Regions from separate parts of the Brevibacillus sp. NPDC058079 genome, predicted to be linked through region 4. Evidence: riboswitches for the same ligand, from Rfam matches in the RefSeq annotation. Region 4 holds a riboswitch; each other region holds the start of a gene.

Region 1 (7,314 bases), on a different contig from region 4:
ACGAGCGAGTCCTGCTGCGCAGCCACAAACCGAGTTCACGACAACAAGTGTCAGGCCTTTTGCATTTGGCAGTGCTTGCTCTACTTCTTCAGCAGTGCGAAGCTCTTGAAAACCGTTGCGAGTCAACTCATCGCGCATCGGTTGAATTACTTGGCTCATATATGCTTCATAAGACATCATTGGGCAACCTCTCCTTTATATCACGTATTCAACTTACTTACTATTATACCCCGACTGCGCCTACCCGAGAAAGCAGGAGCTACACTTCCATCAAAATGGTAAGAATCATTGGGTTACGGCCTGTTTTTTCGTAAATGAACGGCTTGATCACTTCATTAATCTGTGACTTCAGCTCAGACCATTCCTTGATTTTCTTATCCAATGCTTCCTGCAGACGCCCACGAACGAGCTGTGTCGCTTCCTGAATCAAGGATTCCGAACCGCGTACGTAAACGAAGCCGCGGCTCACGATATCTGGGCCCGTCAAAATTTTGAAGTTCTTCATATCGAGGCTGACAACCACGACCATCAAGCCATCCTCAGCCAAATGCTTGCGATCGCGCAGAACGATATTTCCGACGTCGCCGATACCACTGCCATCAATGAGGACAATCCCTGCTTGTACTTTGCTGAGCCACGCTTTTTCGCGGTTGCAATTCAGCACTTCGCCGTTGTCCATAATAAAGATGTTGCTCTCCTCGATCCCAACTTGTTGAGCCAGCTTGGAGTGAGTCTTGAGCATCCGGTATTCCCCGTGAATCGGGATGAAATATTTCGGACGAATGAAGTTGAGCATGAGCTTCAATTCTTCACTGCTGCCATGTCCAGATGCGTGGATGTCAAACGCATGACTCAATACCACGTTGGCACCTGCACGGTACAGCTTGTCTATCGTGCGACTGACGTTGATCGTGTTCCCAGGAATCGGGGATGCGGAAATGATAACCGTATCTTCTGGATAAATGGAAACAGTACGGTGCGATCCGGAAGCAATCCGGGTCAACGCTGCCATCGGCTCACCTTGACTACCCGTGCAAATAATCAGCACTTGGTTGTCCGCGTAGTTGTCGATGTGCTTAATATCAATCAACATGCCCTCTGGCATTTGGATGTAACCCAGCTCTTGTCCAATCAAGAAAACCTTTTCCATACTGCGACCAATAACCGCCACTTTGCGATTGCATTGCTCGGCAGCGTCTACCACTTGTTGCAGGCGATGCACGTTGGAAGCAAAGGTAGCCAGGATGATGCGTCCACGCGCTTTGCGTACCACATCGAGAATCCCTTCCCCTACCGTTCTCTCCGACATCGTAAATCCAGGACGCTCACTGTTCGTACTGTCGGACAAAAGCGTCAAGACGTCTCCGCTCGCACCAATGCGTGCAATTTTTCCGTACTCCGTTGTTTGGCCAACTGGTGTCATGTCAAACTTGAAGTCACCCGTGTGAATGACCATTCCCTCAGGTGTATAGAGCACAACTCCCAGGGAATCCGGAATACTGTGGTTCGTACGGAAGAATGTCGCCTTCAGCTTGGCAAAAGGAATTTCCGTATCTTCCGAAATTGGAATCAGCTTCACTTCATTTTGCAAACGGTGCTCTTCCAGCTTCGCCTTGACCAAGCCCAGGGTCAGACGACCACCGTAAATCGGCACCTTGATTTGCCGTAAAATATAAGGAATCGCTCCGATGTGATCCTCATGTCCGTGCGTCAACAAAAGTGCTTTTATCTTATGCTGGTTGTCCTTCAGATAAGAAATATCCGGGATAACCAGATCTATACCAAACATTTCATTCTCGGGGAACTTTACCCCGCAGTCAATAATGATGATTTCGTCCTCATACTCGACGCAGTACATATTTTTTCCGATCTCGCCGAGGCCGCCCATCGCGAAAATCTTAACGTCGCTCACTCTCTTTCCTCCTAACATCGTCGTGCATGATTATGGGAACCCGAACCAAGCATGCCATTCTTATTATATCACAACGTAAGACGTTCGTTTCACCCAGTCTTGACTATTCCACACATTCATCTTCGGTCAATAATCGAATACTGATACTCCAAGTCGGTAACTCGTTCATCGGTAACGACACTTGCCCTCGCCCAAAAGTCATGCTTTGCATAGGAATCGCCCGTCCATACCTCCGTAATTTCTCCTGAAGAGAGCTTTAGTGGTACGGCTTCGCTTTCTTTTAACACGGCGCCACTTTTGTTTTGCAATCGCAGTTTCAAGTCGATCTCCAACGGCTGATCCGACTGATTCCGTACCAGGATCAGACTAGTATACGGATACCCAGCACAATTTTTGGTACAGTCTTGTCTGCTGTATACGATGGCGAGATCAATCGGCTTCTCATTGTCCATCTTCGCCGCTTTCCACTGGTCTTTTGCTTTTTGTACGACGGTGACGTACTCCGCCTTTTTCAAAAAGGGCCCCATGCCTAAAAAAGCAGCAGCAAAAAAGCTAAACAAACCAAAAGCTGTGCATAGAAAAACGAGGTTCATTTTCCAAAACTGTTTTCTCATCATGATCAAAAAAACAATATACATGAGGATACAAACAAACACCAACAGGATACAAAAGTATAAAAATACCTCCAAGTCGGACTCCGTGGGTAACACCGGAATGCCATACTTCATTTGCCAATATACATTCGCAGCGAAGCAGCCTCCGTAAATCAATACGGCAGAAGCAATCGTGAGCCCCCATTTTTTCCAGAAAGGAGGCTTTTGAAAAATGGCTGCAAGAACCCCCACCAAAATAGGAAGGCCAAATAAGGGAATGAGCAAGTAATGCATCGAAAACCTCCCGCATTTCATTGTCATTATTTTCTACGAATGATATTCCGAAAAGTCTTCAAAATACATGGCAAACCATTTCGAAAAGGAGAGGGATACGCAAGTGCAAGCCGCTCGTCGCCTATTTTGTTATCGGAACATGATGCCCCTACTCTCCACTGTACTTTTCCTGTTCCTCTTTCAGCCGTTCCCTACCTATGCCCAGCCTCCCTATGCAAAATGGGGCAGGCTCGCGATGCAGGAGACGATGAAGCGATATCCAAACGCTCAAATTGTGGACTACCTTCATGTCGGACGAAAACAAAAAACGCCCACCACGTCAGAAGAGACGTTTAAGCTCTTGCTTCAAGAAGGCAATCGCAGGTGGGCGTTACTCATTCATATTGAATTCGTGAATCAGACAGAAGATGTCGTAAACATCTCCTATGAGGAGACTCGCTAGTCAGCGAGCTGTTCCATCTCTTTCATCATGACTTCCATGTCCATGTCAGCTGCCATCCCGTACGCGCGGCGCATGTTTCCATCTCCATCCACAAGGAACATGCGAGCCGTATGAGCATAAGAACCATCTGGCTGCTTCATGACCATCAGACCAAAATCCTTCGTCACTTTCTCTACAGCCTGAGCGTCCCCTCGCAGGAACTTCCAGCTACTCTGATCTGCCTTGAACTTGGCTGCGTACTCCTGCAAGACTTCCGGCGTATCGTTATCAGGGTCAAAGGAAATGGAGATAAACTCTACTTTGTCTCCGAACAGTCCCTTTTCCTTCAACTGATCTTGCAGCTTGGCCATGTTGTACGTAGTCGCCGGACAAATATCCGGGCACTTGGTAAACATAAACTCCACCAGTCGTACTTTGCCAGCACTTTCATTAAATGTATAGGTTGTTCCGTCACTGTTGTCTAAGGTGAAGTCCGCGATGGGCTTCAACACTTCGATCTTCTCTTCTGTCATATACTTATAACCAAATACTCCGACGATAGCCAAAAGGATAATACCAGCTAACACAGGAAACCAATGTTTTTTCATCGCAGATTCCTGCTGCAATTGTGTTCCTTCACTCACGGGTTGCTTCCTCCCTGCTTGTCCCATGCGAGATGCCTCCTGATTACACACGGGAGGCATTCACACTGTTTCTATACCTTCTTACTGTTCCACTTCACCTGGCCATGCGAGCATGCCGCCAACCATATTCGCCACGTCATACCCTTGTGCACTCAAATACTCTGTAGCTGTATTGCTTCTGGCACCACTGCGGCAAACCATCACAATCGGAATGTTCTTATCCAGCTCATCGATACGGTGCGGCAAAAAGCCGAGTGGGATCAGCTTAGCCTCTTTAATGTGACCTGCATTCCACTCATCTACTTCACGTACATCAATGACTTGCAGTTCCTCTTTGGCTTCCAGCTTTTCCAACAGCTCTTGTGGTGTCATTTCCTTTACTCCATGGCTCATCGCTATTTATCCTCCTATATGTACGATCAGATCAGTTGTAACCACCTCCATGATATCACACGCTTTTTTACTTTTCTAACGCGAAGAGCACTTGGCTTCACCATACATCCATGCTCCCTATTTTCTACCATTATCTCCTATTTGGCTGCGACAGTAGCCACACGGGATGTGAACAGCTTGAGGCAAAAGCGTTACAAATTAATGGCATGAGTGAATCTATATATACATAAAAACCTCCCTGATAACTTCCTATTATGCGTTGACAGCGAGGGGATATTTTCATACAATTACGACAACAACTTTTCTCATCAAGAGCGGTGGAGGGACAGGCCCTACGAAACCCGGCAACCAGCAGACTAGCTGCATGGTGCCAATTCCTGCAGAATCCAGTGATTCTGAGAGATGAACACAAGCCCGTGCATGATCGGAGCCTTCTTCTTCTCAGGAGAATGCTCCGTTTTTTATTAGCCGATTTCCCATAGTAAAAGGAGAGATGGACATGTCCGATCAACAACAATGGAAGCCAGAAACACTTGCGGTACACGGTGGACAGGAGGTTGACCCTGTAACAGGCTCACGTGCTGTTCCGATCTATCAGACGACCTCCTACGTTTTCCGTGATACGGAGCATGCTGCCAACCTGTTTGGCTTAAAAGAGTTTGGGAACATCTATACACGCATCATGAATCCGACACAGGATGTGTTTGAGAAGCGTGTTGCCCTGCTCGAAGGTGGTGTAGGCGCACTCGCGACCGCATCCGGGCAAGCTGCCATTACATTCGCCATTTTAAATATTGCGCATGCAGGAGACGAGATCGTCGCTTCCAGCAGCCTCTACGGTGGTACCTACAACCTGTTCGCCCACACTCTTCCCCGCCTCGGTATCAAGGTTCATTTTGCTGATCAATCCAATCCGGAAAATTTCCGTGCCTATATCAATGAAAAAACAAAAGCCGTGTTCTGCGAGACGATCGGCAACCCGCGCATTGATGTCGCTGATATCGAGGCGATCGCCAATATTGCCCACGAAAATGGCGTGCCTTTGATCGTGGACAACACCTTCGCGACTCCGATTTTGTGCCGTCCTTTTGAGCACGGGGCCGATATTGTCGTGCATTCCACCACCAAATTCATCGGCGGCCACGGAACAGCAATTGGCGGTATCATCGTAGACTCCGGAAAATTCGACTGGAACAACGGAAAATTCCCAGGTCTGACTACACCTGACCCAAGCTACCATGGTGTCGTCTATACAGAGGCAGTCGGTCCACTCGCCTATATTATCAAGGCGCGCGTCCAGCTCCAGCGCGATATCGGAGCGGCTGTCGCCCCAATCAACTCCTTCTTGTTCCTGCAAGGATTAGAAACACTGCATCTGCGCATCGAGCGGCATAGCCAGAACGCCTTGGCAGTAGCTCAATTCCTCACCAATCACTCTGCCGTAGAGTGGGTGAGCTATCCAGGGCTGGAGTCAGACTCCCAGCATGAATTGGCACAAAAATATTTGCCAAAAGGTGCTGGCGCGATCCTGACCTTTGGAATTCGCGGTGGCATTGAGGCAGGAAAAACATTGATCGAATCAGTGAAGCTGTTCTCCCATCTCGCAAATGTCGGGGACTCCAAGTCACTCATCATTCATCCAGCTAGCACAACACATCAGCAAATGACAGAAGAAGAGCAGGCAGCAGCCGGAGTGACTCCGGGACTCATTCGCCTCTCCGTCGGCACAGAATCAATCGACGATATCATCTCTGATCTGGAGCAAGCCTTGCAGCGTGCGTTGCAATTATCTACGGTAGGTTAACCATACCTTTACAAGGAAAGAAGAATCACGTGATCTCTTTGGATAGAGGTTTGTGATTCTTCTTTTACTTTTTTATTTTCGTTCGAAAATAATTGAACTTTTCATTCGATGTTTTTATAATACTATCATTCAAGAAAATTTTGGGAGAGTGGATAGACGTGAAAGTTTTAAATATCGGAAGTGAACGGACAACATATCGCGTGGAGATCTCGTATTCTCCTTTATTCGAAGCAGCCTTGGGAATCGCTGCCGCTACCTACGATCAATTGCATCACACGATGGAACACCCTCCTGCCTACTGGCGTCAACTGTTGGACGAGCTGTCACCTTCTGTACGGCAAGAAGTCGACTATGCGAAGGAGCACAACACGTGGAAGACGCTTTTGCAACTGCTCGATCTTTGCCCTTTCACAGATGTGGATTCATTTCTCTCCTATGTCAGAGAGCTCTCAACAGAACAGCTCCGATATGAGGCCCTCCCTTATCTAGGTGAAAATATGCAGGAAGCACGTCGAAAGGCTGCACAAGGAAACAAGGAGGATTGCACCGTGTTGCAGGAAGCGTGCCGTGCGCACCTCTTTTTTGAAGCGTATATCGGTCATATTACTTCCGTTGATGCAGAAGAGCTGCGGAGTCATATTCTCCGATTGATGGAAGGCTGGTATATCATTCATATCAAGCCGCGTGAGGAAGAAATCGTTCGCATGCTAGAAAGGGATTGGTCGCAAAAGCAAAGCAAGCTAGGAAAGCTCAACCCGGAAGCCTTAGTGGAGTATGCGACGGGATCGAGCTACCTCCCTGAGCCTGCCGTGACACGCGTACTGCTGATTCCACAAGCGATCTATCGCCCGTGGACCGTACAGGCTGATGCTGTCGGGACGAAAATTTTTTATTACCCTGTTGCCGACGAAAATTTGCACGATGCTGTAGATCCTAATCAGCCACCCCCTTCACTGGTGCAAGCCTTAAAAGCACTCGGTGATGAGCATAGGCTGCGCATGGTCAAAATGCTGGCGGAAAAGGACCTGAGTCTGCAAGAGATAACAGATCAACTCTCCATGGCGAAATCGACAGTGCACCATCACCTGTCCATGCTGCGGTCTGCCCATCTCGTTGAAACGGCAGGCTCCCGTTACAGACTCCGCCGTCATACGCTGGACAAGCTCCCCCTGATGTGGGATGAATTCCTGGACAGGAGCACCCCATGAACCAAACCGCGGTACAAGCCTCTGTCTGGCAGCAGCGTTCTTATC
Region 2 (7,314 bases), on a different contig from region 4:
GGCTTTTCTTCTCTGCATGCGGCAATCAGTTGCTCTGGCGGTACCTTGATCCCCAGGTTCACGACATTGTAGCCGTTGTTTGACAAAATAATTTCCACGAGGTTTTTTCCGATGTCGTGTACATCGCCCTTGACTGTCGCCAGCAAGATTTTCCCCTTGGCAGCGGCATCGCTTTTTTCCATGAATGGCTCTAAAAACGATACGGATGCCTTCATAACTTCTGCGCTCTGCAATACTTCTGCCACGATCAGCTGGTTGCCGTTGAACAGGCGACCGACCTCTTCCATCCCAGTCATCAACGGACCGTTGATGATCTCGAGCGGTACGTATTTATCCAGAGCCAGCTTCAAGTCTTCCACTAGACCATCCTTGGAGCCTTCGACTACATAACGGGCCAAGCGTTCTTCGAGCGTTAGCGAGGAGACTTCCACACTGACTTCCTTTTTCTTTTGGCGATAAAATTCGGTGAAGGCCGCCAATGTCTCATCATTTGTCTCGAATAGAAGAGCTTCTGCCAGCTTTCTCTCGTCTTCTGGAATCGAAGCGTAGCGCTCCAGCTTTTCCGTGTTGACGATGGCGTAATCAAGCCCTGCGAGAGTGGTGTGGTACAAGAAGACCGCATTCAGCACTTCCCGACCTGCAGCAGGCAAGCCGAAGGAAACGTTACTGACACCCAGGATTGTCTTGCAAGCAGGCATTGCTTGTTTGATCAAACGAATTCCTTCTACGGTTTCCAATGCAGAGCCGATGTATTGTTCATCCCCCGTCCCTACTGGAAAGACGAGTGGATCGAAAATAATATCCTGTGGCTTTATTCCATACTGGTTGACAAGAATGTCGTACGAGCGTTGCGCGACCTCCAGCTTCTTTTCGCGAGTGATAGCCATACCCGCTTCCTCAATCGTTCCAACGACAACGGAGGCACCGAACTTGTGAATAAGCGGAACGACTTCCTCAAATCGCTCCAACCCGTCTTCCAGGTTGATCGAGTTGAGAATGGCCTTCCCTTGCGAGTAGCGAAGTCCCAGCTCCATAACCTTGGCATCTGTCGAGTCGATCATGAGGGGCGCTTTTACTTTTTTCACGATGAACTGTAGGAATTTTTCCATATCTTCGTATTCATCACGGTCGGGATCAGCCAAGCATATATCGATGACATGTGCGCCGCGCTTTACTTGTGCCCGGGCAATATCAGATGCTTCTTCATAGTGACCAGCTGCAATCATTTCACGGAATTTTTTGGAACCGATGACATTGGTCCTCTCCCCTACTAGCAGGGGACGATTGTCATCTTCGACGTAAACGACCTCGATCCCGGAGACCGCGCTCAGCGGTTCTACAGCTGCACTGCGAGGCTTGCAGTCTTTCAATGCTTCTGCCATCGCTTGAATATGGTCAGGCGTTGTTCCGCAGCAACCGCCAGCGACGTTTATCCAGCCTTGTTCAGCGAACGCCAGCATTTTCGAGGCAAGTCCTTGTGGCGTTTCATGGTAATGACCGTTCTCATCTGGCAAGCCTGCGTTCGGATAACAGCTGACCGCACATTGGGCAATTCCCGACAATGTCCGCAGATGATCACGCATGAACTCTGGTCCTGTCGCACAGTTCAGACCAATAGAGACTGGCTTTATATGTTCCAAGGAGATGTAAAACGCCTCGATGTTTTGGCCAGCAAGCGTCGTGCCCATCGGCTCAATCGTACCTGACAGCATCACCGGGATCTCCTGTCCAAGCTCTTCAAAAGCTTTGCGAATCCCAATTCCACCGGCCTTAACGTTCAACGTATCTTGCGAGGTTTCCAAAAGAAGAACATCGGAGCCACCGAGAATCAGACCTTTTGCCTGACGATAATACGCCTCGACCAGTTCTTCAAAAGTGACACCGCCTGTCAACGAAAGGGTTTTGGTCGTAGGTCCCATTGCACCTGCTACAAAACGCGGCCACTCCTCCGTGGAATAGGCATCCACCGCTTCTCTGGCCAAGCGTGCTGCCGCTATATTGATCTCAAGGTCTTTCTCTGGCACATCGTACTCGGCTAAAACGATGGAAGCAGCACCAAACGTATTTGTTTCGACGATGTCTGCTCCCGCCTCTAAATATTTCTCATGAATGGAACGGATCACATCTGGTCTGGTCAGGTTCAAGAGTTCATTACAGCCATCATAGGCTTCACCGCCGAAATCATCAGCAGTCAGGTTCGCCTGTTGAAGCATGGTGCCCATTGCACCGTCCAGAATCAGAATTTTCCGGGAAAGCTGTTCGCGAAAAGTTGGTTTCATTGACGTGCCCCTTTTCTCCCTTGCATCGGCTTATTCTCTGTCATTAGGTAAATAAAATCAAAAAATCCTCTTCTTTGAAAGAAGAGGATTTGTCAGCAGATACGAAAACGCCTGAGACATCCTCTTATCTTTCAAAGCACGTAGCTTTGCTGGAATTGGCACCGGATTTTTACCGGTTGCCGAGGCTTCATCAGGCCAGTCCCTCTGCCTCTCTGGATAAGAGTCGTACACTTGTCATTTAGTTGTATTGTGAAATGTCTTGAATGTTTGCAAGTATCTTAACACCCCCTTTGTCTCCCCGTCAATTGTGAATTGTCTATTTTTTACTAAGCCTCTTCTCTTACGCGCCCATTTTTGCCTAAGCTGGGCATCCGCCCAGTCCAATATCGGCATTCGTGTATAGACTGGAGTATAACGGAAAGGAGGGGAAACAAAGATGAGTACATCTTTCTGCGGGAACGGATTCTTCGGTGACTGCTTCGCAATCGTGCTCGTGCTGTTTATCCTGTTGGTTATTATCGGGTGCTCGTGTGACGACTGTTAGATAAGTGTTTAAGAAAGGCTATCCCAAAAGCCATCAGGAATGGCTGCGGGATAGCCTTTTTTTCGTTTTAGTCGGCGATGATCTTGCCTGTCACGGCATCAAGGGCCATAAATTTGTTCGCAAGCTTTTCCTCACTCCACGGCACATACGCCAGCTTCGGTTGAGGTAATTTTTGCCCATCCACATCTTTCATCAAATAGACCAGCTTCAAAGGCATGACGCGTAAATACTCCTCAACAGCCTTGTCTTTCGAGATGATCTTGTCGGATGCTGGAAGCTCCACCAACTCGTGCGTCTCTCTGTAGTTATCAAACTTTGTCACTTTGCCCGTAGACGGATCGACCGTTACCGAATAAGCCGCTTTTTGCTCGCGATCCTGTACAGGAATGCCATCCTTGCTCAGGAAAAATCTGAATTCCCATTCGCCCGATGACACAGGACTCGCTTCGCCTGGCTGTATAACTTGTGCCAATTGTACTTCTTTTACACCTGGATCGACGTATTTATGCAGAAAGGCGAATGCAGCCTCTTCCGCTTGCTGGCGTTTGACTGTCACTGCAGCATTGGAACGCGGTGTTCCCAGCCCGACGACACTGCCTGTTTCTGCGATAACTTCTACGCCGATATACTTGTCATTTTTATCATACCAGACGTATTCCTTGCGTCCATCGCGCTCACGTTCACTCTCTCTGTAGGTCAAGCCTTCTACCTGTACGCCGAACTCTGCTTGCAGCAGTGCTTTTGCCTCATCCTTGGAGCGAACCTTGACGTATTCTTTCGGAGATTCGATTGGATGTGCTTTCTTCGTATTCAACTGATCATAGGCAAGCCCGTTATCTCCCGTTCCATACACAATCTTGCCACTGGTCGCGTCGATATGCCACTCCGTACCATCTTCACGTCCTCGTTGCATGAAGGAAACAGCTGGCGTGTACTCCAGAATAGGCTGCCACTTCTCTCCTTGTTTTGATTCTGGCCGTATTCTCGGATTCTGCACGTATCGAAGCTTCATATGCTCACTCAGCTCTTTGATGGCTACCTCTTCTGACACAGCAGTCGATACATCTGGATATCGTGACGGCTCGAATGATACGGGCTCCTTCCTGAAATATTGGACATGGCCAGAGTCAGTTGTTACTATGCTTATTTCATCAGACAACACTGGCAGCCCGTTATAGTATCGCAAGTACAATCCTGGATTGTTGGCGTCCAACAACCGATAGTTCTCGCTATCAGCCCCGAGCAGTTTGTTCAGAAACTGTCGCTCTTGCTCCAAGGCTTTTGCTCCTTCTGCTTCTTTCCGGCTCGCTGCTTCCTTTTCATCCCTATACAGAAGCATATACGATTCCAGTGCTTGACCATTTCCATAGATCGCAAGAGAAACCTGATGCCCCTCCTTGTTCATTTTCCCCAAGATTACTAACATGCCATCGTGGTTCTTCTCTTTATCCAACAGAAGAAGGGAGGGGTTCAAATCGGGCACGGCATCTGTCAGCTTGGTGAAAAAGGCTTGTTCACTCTTGTTCAATCGCCCGAAAAATGTGACTTGCTCATGCTGGTCAATTCCAACTGACAATACGTCGAACGGAACTCGCTGGCCGTTTTCCATACGTTGATAATTCACGCTCATCCATGGGCCTTTTACCTTATACTCGTCCGTATAGATCTGAGTCTCGACGAGCTGATAGGTCTTACTTTCCTCCCCCAAAAAAGCTTGAAGAAATGCGCTTGCTGCTTTCTCCGCAGTCTTGGCTGATGGCAATTTCTCTTCCTTCTGTTCTCCTCGATCACCATCAATTGTAAAGCTCTCAATTTGTCCTGTCTGTATATCATATGCAACCTTGGCACGAGCATTATCGCCTTCCAATAACGTTAGATTACTGAATCCATAGCTTGTACGATCCACTCTTATTGTCATCTTACTCAAGGCTGGGATCGCCTTTTTCAATGGTAAAATTGCCTCCTCCGGCGACACCTTTACACTGTTCGGATTTGCCTCTTTATTGTTTGTTTTCGTAGCAGTTGTAACAATCGCATTCGTTACATTTTTGCCATTTGGCAACTGTGGAAACCAGCCTTGTTGGTGCATGCCCACAGCAGTTACCGCCAAGCACGCTGCCAGCGAGCCAGCTACAAAAATTCGGTTTCGATTCTTGTGTTTATTCTGTGCAATCGCACCTCTGATCCGTAATTCCATCTCTTTTGTAAACCTCACTTCCTCCACTGATTCCTCACTTGCGCTCCGTACTGCTTCACGCATTTGCTTATCTACATCCATTCCAATCCCTCCTTTTCACACAATGCCTTAAAATGTTTTCGGGCCCGTGACAATTGGGTTCGTACGGCATCTTCTGAAATATCCAGCACTTGCGCAATCTCTCTTATCGACAAATCTTCATAGTAATGAAGTATCATGACTTTTCGGTACAGCGGCGAGAGCTTCATCACCTGCTCCGCTATCTGTACCTTGCTCATTCGTCCGATGACTGCCGCTTCAACGTTTGCGGTGTCGGCCTTCTCCGGGGGTGCTTCCTCTTTGGAGAGGTATGTAGAAAAAATCTGGCGAAAGGACCACGAACGCAAATATTTGCGGGACTCGTTGATCGCGATTCGGTAAAGCCACGTTTTCACGCTACTCTGATGGCGGAACTGATCCAGACCCCGATACGCCTTTAGGAACACTTCCTGGGTAATGTCTTCCGCGATTCCCCGATCCTTGACGATCAAGTAGGCGAGCTGCACGATGTTGTCTCCGTACTCGCTCATGAGTCTCGTCAGCTTCTCCTCGTTGGTCAGTTGCAGCGTCCAATCCGCTTCGCTACTTTTGGCACTTGCATTCACGCGCTGTTCACCTCCTTGTTACGTGTTGATATGTATTTGATCCAGCTGACTTATTTTTGTGACAAGATTATCCAATTATTTTTTCCATAATCCTTTTCCCTTCTTCCACTGCTACACTCCGTTGCGTTGCTTTCATTGTCAGCGCACATTGCTTTTGCTATCATGAGGCTTATTGTAGAGCGAAAGGAACGAGATGACATGGATGACTTGCAAGCACGAGAAAAAGACAAATTTCTGTCCTGTTTGGAGACCATAAAAGAACTATCCAAATCCGAATTTGAAACCTATTCCATCGTTAAGAATACCGAAACCGGCGAACATTATCTCCACTATTTTTTGTCCCACATTAACTTATCCGAGGGAGGCAGAAGAGACGATTACGATCACTTCCTGCCGATTGAATCCGACGATATTTTAGGGATTATGTTTGGCGAGCAAGCGTACCAGTTCCCTGAAAACTGGCGCTCCGCTTATTTGCGCAGTGGTAACGACAATCGATTGATCCCGTTCGATCCATCTGAAAATTACGATCTGGACGAGGCCGCTGCTGCCGAGCTGGCTATGCTCGAAAAGCTGGAACAGTACAAAGAGCAAATGATGAACGCGGATAACCTCAGCGCGGAAGAAAGGGAAGAGCTGACCAAGCAGTATTTCGCGGAATTAGATAAGATTTTGAAAAAACCGGAACAGTGAGTTGCATCCTGACGGTTAATACAGCTATAATTCTAGAGAAACAAACGAATCGTTGATGAGGAAAGTACTCCTTGTGCGAGGCTGTAGCGAGTCGGGGACGGTGTGAGCCCGATGCCAAACCATGTGAGGAAGCGCCCCTCGGAGATGCGACCTGAACATCCTACGCCAGCCATTATGGGCAACGGATCGTGTAGGGCTATGCCGGGACTGCCCGTTACAGCAGATCAAGCGGTTTTTGCCTTCCTGTTCGATGGAAGGGAAAAACAACAAGAGTGGCACCGCGGGAGTATAACCTCTCGTCTCTTTTTCACAGGAGACGTAGAGGTTTTTTTATTTGAAAGGAGTAGAAATTTAAATGAGCTACAAACACCAAGTCGCTGAAAAGATTGCCGCTACGCTCTCCTCGATGGGCGTAGACACACTGACAAAAGAAGCCGTATACGGCATGCTGGAAACACCACCAAACCCTGCGATGGGCGATGTTGCCTTCCCATGCTTCCAATTGGCAAAAGCATTGCGCAAAGCTCCACCGATGATCGCAGCAGAGCTGGCTGAACAGCTCTCCGGTGCACCCTTGCGCGAATCGCAAGCAGTTGGTCCATACGTGAACCTGTTCCTGGATCAAGAAAATGTGGCAGAGCAAGTAATCGGAACAATCCTTACTCAAGGCAGCACATATGGAAGCAGCAATGTCGGTCAAGGACGCAAAGTACCAATCGACCTCTCCTCCCCGAATATCGCGAAGCCGTTTTCCATGGGTCACCTGCGCTCTACTGTAATCGGGAACGCGATTGCCAACACCATGGAAAAGCAAGGCTACGAGCCAGTGCGCATCAATCACTTGGGTGACTGGGGAACGCAGTTCGGTAAACTGATCGTTGCATATCGCCTCTGGGGTGACGAAGCAAAGGTAAAAGCAGAACCGATCAAGGAGCTGCTCAGCCTATACGTTCGCTT
Region 3 (7,314 bases), on a different contig from region 4:
GGTTACTTCTTTTTGATTGATACTGTCCAAAGCAAGACCCGTCTTTGCTGCAACATCTTCACGAATATAGTTCGTACCGTTCAGTGCGGCGACTTGCCCCGCTGCTTGTGGTGGCACTTCGTCTAGTTGATACCAAGGCTTCTGGATCGCCAGGATGTGATTATCAATCATGACCTTGGCTAAAAAAGGACCTGCCAACTCTGCACTCGTTCCCAGCAAGAGCAGGAACAGCGCGCCTAGTATTTGCTTTTGAAATGGCCTGGCGTACTCGGTTAAACGCCCCCATACATTTTCTTTGCTCATGAAACGTTTTCCCCCTCTCTCAACCAGCCACATCCTGTTCCATTTGCTGACGGCGGTACTGCTCTGCATACCAGCCGTTGTGCTGCATCAGCTCGTCATGTGTCCCCCGCTCGACGATCTGCCCCTCATCCAGCACAAGAATCAGTTGTGCGTGCTGGACGGCAGACAGACGATGAGCGGTAATAATCGTCGTTTTATCCGCGCGCTCCTGTCTCAGATGACGAAGAATGCTCTCCTCAGTCCGCGCGTCCACAGCCGATAAAGAATCGTCGAGAATCAGGATACCCGCATCCATCAAAAGAGCGCGCGCAATGGAAACCCGCTGTTTTTGCCCCCCGGAAAGGGTGACCCCCTTCTCTCCAACCATGGTTTGCAATCCATCTCTGAATTGCGCCAGATCTCTCTTCATCTCCGCAAGCTCCAACGCATGTATCACGTCCTCGGTCGTCGCTTGTGGTTTCCCGAATGTAACATTTTCTGCAATCGTCCGTGAGAACAGCAAATGCTCCTGAGGCACATAGCCGATTTTTTCCCGTAGCGTATCGAAAGCGAGCCCTTCGATCGGGATGCCCCCGATAAACAGAGCTTGTTCCTCCATCTGATATTGATGCAATAAGGCACGGCACAACGTCGACTTGCCGCTTCCTGTCCGTCCAACAATCCCAAGCGTCTCTCCTTCGCCCAAACGAAACGAGATATCAATGAGTGCCGGCTTGTCAGTGCCCGGATACGTAAAGGAAAAATGGCGTGCTTCTACGGTATTGGCGATTTGGCTCGTGACCGGATTCGCTGCCTCCGTCACATCTGGCTGCTCCACCATTAGCTCTGTAAAACGCTTGTGGGAAGCACCACCGCGTTGCAATACATTGACCAGCCAACCAAAGGCGAACATCGGCCAAATTAAAAGTCCCAAGTATAAATTGAACGCAACTAAATTCCCTAAGGAGATAGCGCTAGTGAACACCAAATACGTCCCATAGCCCAGCCCGATCAAAAAGCTGAAGCCAATAATAATCGCGATTGTCGGCTCGAACAGGGCGTCGATCCGCGAAACGCTCACATTTCTCTCCAACGTTTTTTCACTGACTCGGCGATATGCCTCAATATCGGCCTTTTCCTGAACAAATGCTCTCAATACCCGAACGCCTGACACAGATTGTTGGACATGATCATTCATCTCTCCGAAGGCTTCCTGCGCCAAGTAAAAACGCTCATGCAGCAACTTTCCATAGTACGCCGTTGACCATGCCAAAAACGGCATCGGGATCAGTGCAGCCAGCGTCAGCTTCCAATCAATCGCAGTCACCATGACGCCCAGCGTTAACAAGGTCATGAACAGCGCATCGACAAGCGTAAGCACCCCTGTACTAGCGGTTTGTTCAATGGCAGGAATGTCGTTGGTAGCGACGGCCATCAAATCCCCACTGCGCTTGCGATGAAAAAACGACGGGGTCATTCTCGTCAAATGGGCAAACAGTCGCTCGCGTAACGTCCTCTCCAGTATCAAGGCTCCCCCATTTAACAAGTACCGCCAGAGAAACCGCAATCCATACAAGCTAACACCCAATACGAGCAAGATGACCACTGTTTGCGTCAAGTCAGCGTCCGTCAGGGAACTGTTACGAATCGAATCCACCGTGTCCCCGATTAATTTCGGCGGCCAAAGCATGAGGACATCGATGATAAACAGCACAGAGATTCCAATGACGTACCGTTTCCAATAAGCACGGAAAAACCAAGATAATTGCCGAAGTGTCTGCATGTAAATCACCTCTATTTTTTAAACCTAACAGCACGACTAAAAAAGGGCTTGCGAATCACACGCAGCCCTCTTGATCTGTCTTCACCATCGTAATTTACAGAATTTTCATTGTCAATCGAAGCATACAGTTCAATCTACTATTTTTTATCGGTTTTCCAGTCAAGCCATTCCTCTTTTAGCAAGCTGTAAGTGGCATGATCCACGTAATGATCGTAAAGGAATTCATTCCGGCGTAGTATCCCCTCCAGTTGAAACCCTAATCGTTCCGGAATCGATCTGCTCTTGTAGTTTTCCGTAGCAGCCTGAATCGTTACTTTTTCCAAATCCCATGACCCGAAGATCAATACGTCCAAGTAGGTCGCCACTGCTTCCGTCATTAAGCCCTTACCCTGAAATTGCGCACCCAGCCAATAGCCAATGGACGTCTTTTTGTTGATCCAATCCACCGTATGCACGCCAACTGTACCAGCCAGACGTCCTTGGTACCAAATGCCGTAGTTGATGCCGCGATTATCGTTGTACTGATGAATCGTCGCTTGGATGAATTGGCGCGAATCCTCTACCTTCTTCGTATAATTCAGCCACGGCAGCCATTCCATAAGATTCTCCCGGTTCGAATTCGTAAGCAAAAATAACTCCTCAGCATCGGCTAATTCTAATTGTTTCAAGTACGTATCTTCATTGATTGCTATCCGTTGAATCGTTTGCATACGAATCTCCCCTTTTCTTGGATATTTTACTGGAAAACGCCAAAATGAGCAAAAAGCGTCCGCCAGCAACAACAGGGCGAACGCTTATGCATCATTCTTTTATTTTTTGCTATTGCCGATCTCTTCCGGCTTGAAAATACCTGTCTCCGTGACGATTGCTGTAATGTACTTCGCAGGCGTTACATCGAACGCAGGATTGTACACCTTGATATCGTCTGGAGCTACCTGTTTGCCCAAACCATGGGTAATTTCCTCGGCTGGACGCTCTTCAATCGGAATATCTGCGCCTGTCGGTGTCTCCAGATCAACAGAGGACAAGGGGGCTGCCACGTAAAAAGGAATGCCGTGAGCTTTTGCCAATACCGCTACCCCATACGTACCGATTTTGTTGGCGACATCGCCATTCGCTGCTACGCGGTCTGTACCCACGATGACAGCCTCTACTTTGCCTTGGGACATAACCATCGCCGCCATGTTGTCGCAGATGAGCGTCACATCAATTCCAGCTTGCTGCAATTCGAATGCAGTAAGACGAGCGCCTTGCAGGACAGGACGGGTTTCGTCTGCGTACACCTTCAGATTCCAACCGCGTTCCTTTGCCAAATAAAATGGAGCGGTAGCCGTACCGTACGCTGCTGTAGCCAATGCCCCTGGATTACAGTGCGTGAGAATTCCCATACCGTCATGCAACAGAGTGAGCAAATGCTCTCCGATGGTCCGGCATACTTCAGCATCTTCCTTTTGAATCGTCAGTGCTTCATCGAGCACTGCTGCCTTCCATTCGGCAATCGAAGCTCCGCTTTCTGTTTCAACACGAGCTTTGATTCGATCCAACGCCCAGAACAGATTCACGGCTGTCGGACGGGAAGAGCCCAGATAGTCTGCCTGCTGGTTCAGTTCCTGCCAAAACTCGTCGTAGTTACTCGCTTCACTGCCACGAATGCCCAGGTAGAGCCCGTAAGCTGCTGCCATGCCAATCGCCGGTGCGCCACGCACTTCCAAGCGACGAATGGAACCCCATACTTGCTCGGAGGTAGTCAAGTTCAAATAGATTGTTTCTACTGGCAAACGCGTCTGGTCAAGCAAGACCAGTGCGTCATTCTCCCACTTAACAGGTGCCAATTGGGTGCTGGTTGTCATACTGTCGTTGCCTCCTGATAGTAACGTTCGGTCACAGTGCGTACGATGTCCGTGATATCTGTCGATTCGTCTATGCCGCCGCGACCGAGAATCAGCGCTTCTCCAATCGAGAGGGCCAGACGCTCTGCTTCTGCGCGAGTCTGGTCATCTTCAATGGCATTCAGGTCCGCTACGCCTGCCAAGCCGATGACACGGCGCAAGATTTTGCATCCGGCATAGCCTGCTGTATCCTGAATCAAGCGCTTCACGTAGCTTTGCCACAGCCCTTCGACATGGGCGCTGCGCTCTTTGGCGTGCTTGTGCCAGAGCTGAACGAATTGCGAAACGAATTCATTCCAGACATCCTCGACCGTTTCCAGTAAGTATTCGCGGTACGCTTCCCGTTCTCCTTGATCTTTTTGCAAACCGTGTTGTCCTGCGTAGTTGAGCAATAGATTGGCAATGACTGCCCCTATGTCAAAACCGATTGGGCCGTAGTAAGCGAACTCTGGATCGATTGCTTTCAGGCTGTTTTCCGTGATAAAAATACTTCCGGTATGCAGGTCACCATGTAGCAGCGCTTCTGAGCGAGTAAGGAAATCGTATTTCAGCTTGGCGATTTCCAGCTTCAGCGGCCTGTTGTTCCAAATCGCCTCGACTTCCCGGCGAATCAACGGGTTGAAGTCGTTGGTAGGCGCATTTTCATACGGATCGGTAAAGACGAGGTCTTCTGTGATTTTGCATAATTCTGGATTTATGAATGTTCCGACTAGCGCTTTTTTATCGTACGGATGAGCACCCAGATCGGATGTGAAGAACAATGTTTGCGCGAGAAAACGACCAATTTGCTTCGCGAATAGCGGGTACCGCTTTCCTTCGATCAGACCTTTGCGCATGATGATATGGTCCCCGACGTTTTCCATGACAGTCAACGCAAGCTCCCCGTCGAAATGATACACCTGCGGCACCAGGTCCGGAACGTATTTGTGCTGAATGCGGAGTGCCTCGCTCTCGATGCGAGCCCGATCAATCGTAAGCGGCCAAGATTCTCCCACGACGCGGGCAAAAGGCAGCGCTTGCTTGACAATGACACTCTTACCGGATGCTGGCTCCTGAATGTCAAAAACCAGATTGAGGTTGCCATCCCCGATTTCGCGGCTGATCAGCTCTGCTCCTTCGCTAAAAAGACCCGGTATTCCTTTTACGTACTCCACTGCTTCCTGTTCAGTCAATGCGCGATATGCCATGATTCCAAAACTCCCCTCTACGTATTTTTTCTCTATCTCTATTTGTTTTGTTTGAGTACCTGGAGCAATAAAAAGACCTCTTTTCCCGAAGAAAAGAGGTCGTGTCGTCACGTGTAAGAACCGTGTTGATGTCCCCCTTATCTTCCAGACTACTTTTGTTTCTGCAGGAATTAGCACCGTGCATGTCGCCTGTCAATCAGTCGCTTTCTCGCGTCTGAATGGCGTCATGTCGGTTGCCGGGTATCATCGGGCCAGTCCCTCCACCTTCTCTGGATAAGGTATCCAAAACGTATTCGGTTTTTGATTTAGTTTGAATCATACAACCAACGCTTCCACGATGTCAACACCCTTTTGTGCAAAAATTCGCACCTTGCTTTTAGTAGCTGTATTGTGTTCCCGATGATGCTGGTCGCTCCCAATTCCACCAGTCTACCTTGCCTAGAAACGCTGCTGTTATTGACTTTTCGGCCTTGAGCTTCAGTAGTTCTTTCGTAGGTCCGGTCAAGACGGCACCGTAGATTCGCACTCCGTTTTGTTGCATGTAGTTGTATCGTTCTGCTATCTGAGGGTCGCTACCAAATACCAAGGCTTTGCCAATATCGCGAGTCAGACCTTCTTGCTCAGATAAGTACTTCATTTCGTTCAGATAGGTCGCCATTCTTCTTGCCCCTTCCCCATTTACCCGGATGGGCGCACCTCCGTAATCGAGTTCTCTCTGAGCAAATCCCCATACGTCCCCGGCACCAAGCAACAGATAGGGTACATCACTCTCTGCTTGCTTGAGCTCCACCCCTGTATCTACCGCAAACCAAACTGTATCTTGTCCTGAAGAGGTAACATGGCGGGAAATCAGTGCATAATACTCCTCGTACGTCAGAAAGTGGTCAAAAGATATTGCAAGCTGCGAAACGGTTCCCTCAGGCAGCTTCTCCATTGTCGTCCAGGCAGGTGAAGTGAGAGACATGGTATCCTCCGTTTCTCCCTCTGTCGGATAACGGAAAAACAGCTTTTGCTCCCTGACCCCGTTCGTCCATTGCGGCTTCGCATTCACGTTCCTTAGCACATTCGTACTCTCAAAACGGCCCGCGTTCTTTTCTTCTCCCCCAACCCGCTCGCGTAGTTCCATGCTGATGTTTCCGTACAGCAATCCGACCTGTGAACCACTACTCCCCACGCTCACACCTGGCTGGGTGAAATTGACCATCGACTTCGCAACGCGGAACAGATCTTCATGCATCAGTGACCCAACCCAGCCATTCAGAATCAGCAATACAACTCCAGCCAAAAAGGGTAGCACTATAGTGAATCCAGCGGTGGACAACCGATTTTTCCATTTCCCCCGGCGAACAATGGCGCGCTGTTTTTCGGCCGACAGCGTTTCAGGCTGTTTTGTTTTCGAGTTGTCCTCTCCCATTTCTTCCCCCAGTAAAAGCCTCTCCAACCGCTGTGCGTATTCCTCGTCAGCGGCTATTTCCTCTTCGAATCGTTTTACCTCTTCCCCCGACATATCGCCACGCAAATAAGCCAGCAGCTTTTGTTCGCGATTGTTGCCATCTTGCTCCCTCATTACCTTTCCTCCCTCCACAACTGCCGCATCTTTTGTCGCCCCCGAAACAAGGAACGCTTGACGTCTGCCAGCTCGATCCCGAGTACCTCTGCCATTTCCGCGTAGGAAAACTGCATGGTAGACAACAAAATGACCTGTCTCTGCTTTTCCGGAAGTTGCTCCAAATAGTCATAGGCCACTTCCCACAGCTCCTTGTTCACGACATGCTCTGCCGGATCAACCGCCGAATGATCACGTCGCTCTGGCAGGGCTTCCACATATGCAAACCGTTGTTTCGTCTTCTTGCGATAGCCGTCCACGAAAGCGTGATAGGCCACCTTGAATAGCCAAGGCCGTACTTTTTCCCCACGGTAGTCGTCCAAGGAAGAGAAGGCGCGACAAAAGGTTTCCTGTGTCAAATCCTCTGCCAGCCTCTCATCTCGTGTCAGCCGGAAAAGATAGCGGTAAATATCGTTTACATGCAGCTGGTACACATCCTCCAGACCTACTTTCCCAAGCCGTTCACACCCCTTCATCCCTTACCACGAAGGAATTGTCAAAAAGTTTCACCTTCATCTCATTTTTCTGATAACCTGCTGCACATTCTCTACAAAAACAAAGATTGAC
Region 4 (7,314 bases):
TCTCGATCTCACAGCGGTAGAGGATAGGATCACTCGCTCCGATCTGGAGAGCTTCGATCTTGTGCGAGGAGATTTTGTCCTGTTTAAAACGAAAAACTCTTTTGAAGAGGCGTTCTCTTTTGAATTCATTTTTCTGTCTGAAGAAGGAGCAGAATATTTAAGTGAGCTGGGTGTGCGGGGCATTGGTACCGATGCACTTGGAATCGAACGCGCCCAGGAAGGACACCCCACACATAAAAAGCTGTTTGCAGCAGGAGTCATTGTCGTGGAAGGCTTGCGGCTAGCAGAGGTCCCGCCAGGCGAGTATTTTCTGGTAGCTGCACCACTCAAGCTGATCGGCACGGATGCAGCCCCGGCAAGGGTCCTATTGTTTGAAGGCTTACATAGCGAATAATGGTGAACGTCACCCGCCTGTGAAGATCAGGCGGGTTCGTTCGTATTGGGATGCATGGTGGTATAATTTGTCTAACCAAAATGAATGACGAGGAGTGGGAAATACATGCTCAGACGACCAGCTCGCGATGAATACGCTGCTTATTTTGACTATTATATTGGGCTTGTACCAGAGGGCGATCTGCAAACGATCCTCACGCAACAAGGAGAGAGGCAAGTCGCGCTATTTTCGTCACTTGCGCCTGAGCAAATTGATTATCGGTATGCACTAGGCAAATGGACGGTAAAAGAGGTTTTGGGTCATCTTGTCGATACAGAACGCATCATGAGCTATCGCTTACTGAGAATCGCGAGAGGAGATCAGACACCCCTCGTCGGTTTTGATGAGAATGCTTTTGTCGAACACGGGTGTTTTCAGCTAAGAGACCTCTCTGATTTACTGGAAGAGTATAAGGCTGTTCGGGCTTCCACCATCGCACAGGTCCGCGGAATCTTTCCGGAAGCGTGGTTGCGTACAGGACTTGCCAACGGAAACAAGCTATCTGCAAGGACGTTGGCCTATGTGATTGCTGGACATGAAGCTCACCACACTGCCATTTTGAAAGATCGGTATTTGGGGTAGGTCAGAGCCTCTCCTCTTTTGCCGGCAACAGCTGGACGAATATTTTTCCGGCAAGAGACATTCTTTTTCTGTTCCCCAGTGGATGAAAGGGACAGACTTTCAGAAAACAGTCTGGCACACATTGACCACCTATAGGAGCAAACGGGAGTTTAGCAGGCTGTTCGGGTGACTTGTGGCGAAAGGAATGGTTACTGACCCACGAACAATGTTCGAAAAACAAGGAGGAATAAGGTAAAATCTGAGTGTAGTAGTAAGAAATGACAATTCCATAGGTGGAAACAGGTTCCTTAGGGCGTAACCAATTCGCCACAAGGATAATAGGGAAGCTCGGTGCAAATCCGACACGGTCCCGCCACTGTAAGAGGGGAGTCAGCGTCCAACAAGCCACTGGTCTATCAAAATAGACGGGGAAGGCGACGCTAGACGATGAACCCATAGTCAGGAGACCTGCCTGTTTCGACAACACTGATAGACCTACGGGAGATAGGGAGGTGTTAGAGATGGCTTGCGAAAAACAGCGAGTGGACAAGTACGTCCCTCCTTTTCTGGCATTTTCTAACGATCGTCACGGTCGAGTGGAAAATGCTCTTTTTATTTTGGGCAGGATAAAAGAAGAGGAGGGTGTGCGATGATGCAACTTTTTATTTGCCAATGGTGCGGATATGTCGAGGAAAAAGAGCTGCCTGAGGAATGCCAGGAGGGCGTGTTTCATTGCACTTGCTGTAGTATGGAAGAGGTAGAAAGCCTGTTCACCCACAACTGAGAAAGCCTGGCCAATTCAGATTGCAATCAGAAAAGAAAGAATTTTGTTGACGCTTGCCTTGGAATTTCTTAGAATAAAGCTCAACAGCATAAATGGTTCTTATCCAGAGAGGTGGAGGGTCTGGCCCGATGAAGCCCGGCAACCGTTGCATAATGCGACAAGGTGCCAATTCCTGCGAGACGTTTCGTCTCGAAAGATAAGAAGCGGGTTACTCCATTAGTAGATGAACCTTCTTCTTAGCGAAGAAGGTTTTTTTCAATTTCATATTTTCTTTATCCAGAGAGGTGGAGGGACTGGCCCGATGAAGCCCGGCAACCGTCACGCATATTTTGTGACAAGGTGCCAATTCCTGCAGGACATATACGTCCTGGGAGATAAGGAGGGGGAGCATTATTAGCTGCTAACAAGCCTTCTTCTTATCGAAGATGGCTTTTCTTTTTATCTAAAATTCGGGGTATGGGGTGGTCAGGATGAGTGCAGAAGTGGTACGCGTGGGATTATTGGGATTGGGAACAGTGGGTGGAGGCGTAATCAAAACGATCCGTTCGCAGCAGGAGAAGCTGGCTTCTCGTCTGGGTAAACGAATTGAGATCGTCAAGGCATTGGTGCGTGACTCGGAAAAAGAGCGGGCGGTTCATATCGACCCGGCTTTACTGACAACAGACTTTGAGGATGTATTGAGCAGCAATGTGGATATCGTGGTGGAGGTCATGGGTGGTGTAGAACCTACCTATGACTACGTCCGTGCTTTGATCGAAAAGGGCTGCCATGTGGTAACTGCCAACAAAGAGCTCCTGGCGAAAAAAGGAACGGAGCTAGTCGATTTGGCAAATCAACATCAAGTGCATCTTGCCTATGAAGCGAGTGTGGCAGGGGGCATCCCGATCTTGAGCGTGCTCCGGCAGTTCCTACGCACGAACGATATTCAAGGCGTTCGTGGTATTCTTAACGGAACAACGAACTTCATTTTGACGAAAATGGAGGCAGAGCAGCTCTCCTACCAGGAGGTGCTTAAGCAAGCGCAGGAGCTGGGCTATGCGGAAGCAGACCCTCGTTCGGATGTGGAAGGCTTTGATGCTATGTACAAGTTGTATATCTTGGCACAGCTTGTGTACGGAGAATCGCTGCCTTTAGCAGATGTTGTTCGCAAAGGAATTGCAGATTTGTCAGCAGGTCACATTCGAATTGCGAGCGAGCTCGGGTACCGGATCAAGCTGATCGCGCAGGCCTATCAAGCTGAGAAAGGAATTCGCCTATCTGTTGAACCAACCATGCTTCCGCTGAGCCATCCGTTGGCGCAAATCCACGACGCGTTTAATGCTGTCCAGCTATCCGGCAACATCGTAGGAGACTTGTTGTTTACAGGAAGAGGGGCAGGAGAGCTCCCCACAGCAAGTGCAGTCGTGGAGGATTTGGCCTATTTATTGACACAGCCATTCACACCGCATCCTACTTGGAAAGAAAAAACGGCTGACAAAGCTGGAGTCACGGTGGACTCGGTAGAACACGTCCTATGTTATCTTGAGGGCTCATGTCATACTGCTACGCCAGATCGTGTCCTGCATTTCCTTCAGCACGCAGGAGTCAACGTGCATAAACTAAAAGTCCAATTCGACTTGGGAGGCGTCTTGCGCGCAGGTTTGATCGTGACAGGAATCAGCGAAGAGCACGAGTTCCTATTGAAAAATGATTTTGGCTTAGAAGTGCGCTGCTTCCCTATTATCGAATCTGCGTAAGTAAGAGGAATCATAAGAAGAAAAGCCGTATTTCTAGTTACCTGGAAACACGGCTTCTTTTGTCAGGGGGCAGTCTCCACCGCTTTTGCACGAGGTTGAATACGCCCGTCACTTTGTATGTCGACACTCTCTGAAATGGATTCAATGCGTTTTAGCAGGGTAGCGCCGTTGCTTTCATTCATGGGTACAGCTTGTCCCAATTCTGCGTGAAACGGAAGCATCGTCAGCTCACAATCGCCGCTTTTCGTACAGTTTGCTTGCAGAACCATCGTTTCCCAGGTCTTGGGTTCGTTTGATCGTGTGAAAATGAAATTGCCGAGACTGTACGCAATCCATTTGTCGTTGTATCGTTCAAAACCTTGAAGTACGTGGGGATGACCGCCGACAATCAAATCTGCACCAGCATCGATGTAGGCACGAGACAACTCTTTTTGATGATCGACAGGATAATCAGCGCGTTCCTTGCCCCAGTGTGCAATCACCACGACGAGATCCGCTTGGTTTTTCGCTTCTTGGATCGCTTTTACTGCTAGTGAAGGATCGTAGGAAGCGGCCATACCTGGCTGGGAATGCCCTGCATACCAGCTCGTTTCGGGAATGACCCTGCTGAAGCCGAGAATCGCGATCTTGATGCCGTTCTTTTCTATGAATACAGGTGAATAGGCACGGCTGGCATCCTTACCTGCGCCGACGTATTCAATCCGGTTTTCGTCTAAAGCGTCAAAGGTATCCAGCAATCCCGGCGCTCCTTGATCCATCGAGTGGTTATTGGCGAGATTCACCACATCAATCCCAGCGTTTTTCATGGCAGGAACAGCAAGTGGCGACGACTTGTAGACATAGGCCTTGTTCTGTGCAGCAACACCAGTTTCGGTGATCGGCGTCTCCAAATTGGCAATTGTGATATCATCTTGCAAAAAGAGCGAGCTTACATGCTTGTATGGGTAGTCATAGCTGTTTGCTAGTAAGGTTTTCTCTACATTCCCTGACATCATGATGTCACCGACAAAGGTGAGCTGCACAGAAGTCTTTTGGTTCACGGTATTGTCAGGAGCAGGCTGCGTGTTCGGGTTGGCATGTTCTCCATCCATAACAGTTTGGAATAGGTAGTAGGTTCCGACGACGAAGATGGCCAACACGCTAAATAGGAGCGTGTTCTTTCCAACGCGTGCCCATTTTCTGCGTGAGTGCTTGCGCCGAACTTTTACCCGGCTTGATCTGGTCTCTTTCATTTTTCCCCCTTGTCATTCTATCCTTACATAAATGAATTTTGATATCCTATAAGTAATACGAAAAGAGGCGAAAAAAGGTGCGATTAACTTTTGATCATTTGGTTCATTTTGTACAGCGAACCCCTCAGGAAGCATCGGAACAATTTTGCCAAGCGGGTTTTCATGCGGTAGCTGGAGGGCGTCATGCGTCTTGGGGGACATGGAATAGCCTTAGTTATTTCGGGCTTTTTTATGTTGAATTTTTGGCGGTTGAACACGAGGAGCTTGCTCGACAATCAGATAATCCGCTCGTACGTCAATGTATCGAGGATGAAGCAAAGGGAGAAGGATTTGGTCAGATTGCGCTTCGGACCAAAGAGATGGATGCGTGGGCAGAGCGCCTGCGAAGCCAAGGTTTGCAGGTTACTGGACCTGTTGCGGGAAGTCGTACGCGTGATGATGGCACGACGCTTCGGTGGCGGATGTTATTCCTCGAAGATACAGATAGTGCTCTTCTACCGCCATTTCTCATTGAATGGTCGCAAACAGATGAGGAAAGAATAGAAGATTTGACGAATCGTGGCATCATTGGCGCACATCCGAACGGTGCAGCCCATCTCCAGTCAGTAGGCTATGCAGTAAAAGATCTGGAAGAAGCAACAGCACGTTGGCAAAGTTGGTTTGGATGGAAGAAGAGCGAAAAATTCCACGATAAAGAACTGGGGGCCATCTGCCAAGCATTTGAACTTCCGGGTGGAAATGTAGTGCTTTGCCAACCGACTGAGGAGGGATTGGCGCAGACTGCATGGAAAAATCGCGGGCAAAGACCGTTTTTTGTGAGGCTGGCAGGAGCAAGCCAAAATAGCGAGTATAAGATTGGTGGAGGATCTTACTTTCTAGCTACTTAGGTGTCCCCATCTGACACACATACAAGGGGTGGTACCAACGAAGTTGACACCACCCGTAATGTAGATAGTTTAATCATCTACGAATACTATTCATTTTTGTTTTCAGCATTTCTGTTCGTCTCTCGTAAAAGTACATTTGGAACAAGACGAATATATAATAGCTCCCCAATAAGTTCTACAATTGTTTGGGTTACGATTACAGCAGACACTACCCCGTTTAGAGGTTCAGGTAGCGCCAGTGCAAAAGGAAGAACGACAAGAGAGTTACGGGTTCCTGCACTAAAGATGAGAGCCCGCCCTGCACCGGTATCTAAACGGAATAGACGAGAAACGATACGTGCAATAATCGGTGTAATGGCCATATATGCTACATAGACGGGAATCACTTGGCTAATAAAATGAAAAGAGGTATATAGTTTAGAGATTTGGGATGCAACAACAATCAAGAGGGTTAGTGCCATAAAAGGCACAGGAAGCCATGCTGTAGCCTCAAGAAAACGTTCTCCGTATGGTTGGCGTCTTGACCACCATTGAGTAAGTAGAGCAAGTACCAGTGGAACAACAATAAGACCTAAAAACGCTTCGAGAAACGGTCCGACACTTACAATTTCTGCCGATGTCTTGCCCATAAAAAGCCATAGATAAATAGGCAATAAAAGCATTTGGGTGACAAAGAGTATAGGGGTTGAAACCAAAACAAGCTTTTCGTTCCCTCTCCCAAGATGTGTAAAGACGATAACATAGTCAATGCAGGGGGTAAGCAAAACAAGGAGTACACCTAATAGAATTGCTGGATCGGTTGGAAGAAGCTGAGTTAACCCCCAAACAAGGATAGGTACAGCTATGTAATTCGTAACAAGTAGCGCATAAATGAACTTTCGATTCGAGAGCGCCTCTTTTAAACGAAAAAACGGTATTTGAGCAAACATTCCATACATTAAGATGGCAAGTATGAACGAAATCATGCTATCTAAGCTCGCACTGGATTCTGGCCACAACAAACCTGTTCCAGCGGCAATAATTAGTACGAAAGCATAGAGCCATACTTGATTCTTTTCTAATTGTTCTCTTGAAATCACTTCTTATACTTCCCCTTCCTAACACGAACCCGTATTTTCTATCTTCTCCAAGCATTCCGACCATGTAAGACATTTACAGCTTAGCCCTCTGCCCTTGAGTTAAAGGTAACTTTTAGTTTTATGGTTAATTATATCTCGTTACGAAAGGGGAAGACAGTATTGAGTAAAGAGGAACGAAGAAGCGAAAGCATTCTTACGCACTGACTTTCAAGAGAAAATGAACATGATAGCTCAGGAAGAGGGCGAAGCATTCAAACAAAAAACCATCTCGTAATCGGAGAGGGTTTTTGTTTTTTTGTCGTACGTTCCTCGATCACTGGATGCCAACCGTTTTCTTACCCAGAGGATTCCTGTGATGGTGGAATGCCCAATCTGAAACGGAACGAAAATTGTAATTTGTAAAAATGGTGAAATTTGGATGAAAAAACGCAAAAATGAAGATAAAATACAAGACAGAAGAGAAAGTGGAGGTGATAGGGATGCTCATAGTGAGTATCTTATTAAACATAGTCCTAATTGTTCTGTTAGTCTTTATCTACAAAAAACGTGAAGAAACCGAGTCAAACCTAGGATGGAAAGTTGTTGGATATTTTTGTTTAGGG

What was found. Region 4 has a riboswitch for S-adenosylmethionine ahead of ACFVS2_RS08350 (homoserine dehydrogenase). Riboswitches for the same ligand answer to the same signal wherever they lie in the genome.
Region 1: it holds a riboswitch for S-adenosylmethionine, as region 4 does, so the genes downstream of both, ACFVS2_RS28450 (homocysteine synthase) here and ACFVS2_RS08350 (homoserine dehydrogenase) in region 4, are expected to answer to the same signal.
Region 2: it holds a riboswitch for S-adenosylmethionine, as region 4 does, so the genes downstream of both, metH (methionine synthase) here and ACFVS2_RS08350 (homoserine dehydrogenase) in region 4, are expected to answer to the same signal.
Region 3: it holds a riboswitch for S-adenosylmethionine, as region 4 does, so the genes downstream of both, mtnK (S-methyl-5-thioribose kinase) here and ACFVS2_RS08350 (homoserine dehydrogenase) in region 4, are expected to answer to the same signal.

What each region holds. Positions count from the first base shown of each region.
Region 1 is NZ_JBHVSO010000013.1:25,392-32,705, forward strand. It holds gene ACFVS2_RS28420 (BrxA/BrxB family bacilliredoxin) at 1-180, opposite strand, end outside; gene rnjA (ribonuclease J1) at 260-1,930, opposite strand; gene ACFVS2_RS28430 (hypothetical protein) at 2,029-2,799, opposite strand; gene ACFVS2_RS28435 (YqzG/YhdC family protein) at 2,903-3,241, shown strand; gene ACFVS2_RS28440 (SCO family protein) at 3,238-3,864, opposite strand; gene ACFVS2_RS28445 (rhodanese-like domain-containing protein) at 3,946-4,257, opposite strand; SAM riboswitch class I at 4,560-4,666, shown strand; gene ACFVS2_RS28450 (homocysteine synthase) at 4,757-6,061, shown strand; gene ACFVS2_RS28455 (ArsR/SmtB family transcription factor) at 6,220-7,269, shown strand; gene ACFVS2_RS28460 (MFS transporter) at 7,266-7,314, shown strand, end outside.
Region 2 is NZ_JBHVSO010000001.1:138,473-145,786, reverse strand. It holds gene metH (methionine synthase) at 1-2,279, opposite strand, end outside; SAM riboswitch class I at 2,401-2,502, opposite strand; gene ACFVS2_RS00745 (YjcZ family sporulation protein) at 2,716-2,823, shown strand; gene ACFVS2_RS00740 (YcdB/YcdC domain-containing protein) at 2,891-5,101, opposite strand; gene ACFVS2_RS00735 (sigma-70 family RNA polymerase sigma factor) at 5,092-5,664, opposite strand; gene ACFVS2_RS00730 (hypothetical protein) at 5,863-6,357, shown strand; gene argS (arginine--tRNA ligase) at 6,713-7,314, shown strand, end outside.
Region 3 is NZ_JBHVSO010000004.1:281,472-288,785, forward strand. It holds gene ACFVS2_RS14575 (ABC transporter ATP-binding protein) at 1-303, opposite strand, end outside; gene ACFVS2_RS14580 (ABC transporter ATP-binding protein) at 323-2,065, opposite strand; gene ACFVS2_RS14585 (GNAT family N-acetyltransferase) at 2,203-2,775, opposite strand; gene mtnA (S-methyl-5-thioribose-1-phosphate isomerase) at 2,875-3,915, opposite strand; gene mtnK (S-methyl-5-thioribose kinase) at 3,912-5,141, opposite strand; SAM riboswitch class I at 5,276-5,421, opposite strand; gene ACFVS2_RS14600 (anti-sigma factor) at 5,518-6,708, opposite strand; gene ACFVS2_RS14605 (sigma-70 family RNA polymerase sigma factor) at 6,708-7,223, opposite strand.
Region 4 is NZ_JBHVSO010000002.1:346,802-354,115, reverse strand. It holds gene ACFVS2_RS08365 (cyclase family protein) at 1-394, shown strand, start outside; gene ACFVS2_RS08360 (DinB family protein) at 500-1,015, shown strand; cobalamin riboswitch at 1,279-1,484, shown strand; gene ACFVS2_RS08355 (hypothetical protein) at 1,644-1,778, shown strand; SAM riboswitch class I at 1,875-1,981, shown strand; SAM riboswitch class I at 2,048-2,159, shown strand; gene ACFVS2_RS08350 (homoserine dehydrogenase) at 2,249-3,514, shown strand; gene ACFVS2_RS08345 (CapA family protein) at 3,577-4,746, opposite strand; gene ACFVS2_RS08340 (VOC family protein) at 4,824-5,633, shown strand; gene ACFVS2_RS08335 (arsenic resistance protein) at 5,720-6,712, opposite strand; gene ACFVS2_RS08330 (hypothetical protein) at 7,192-7,314, shown strand, end outside.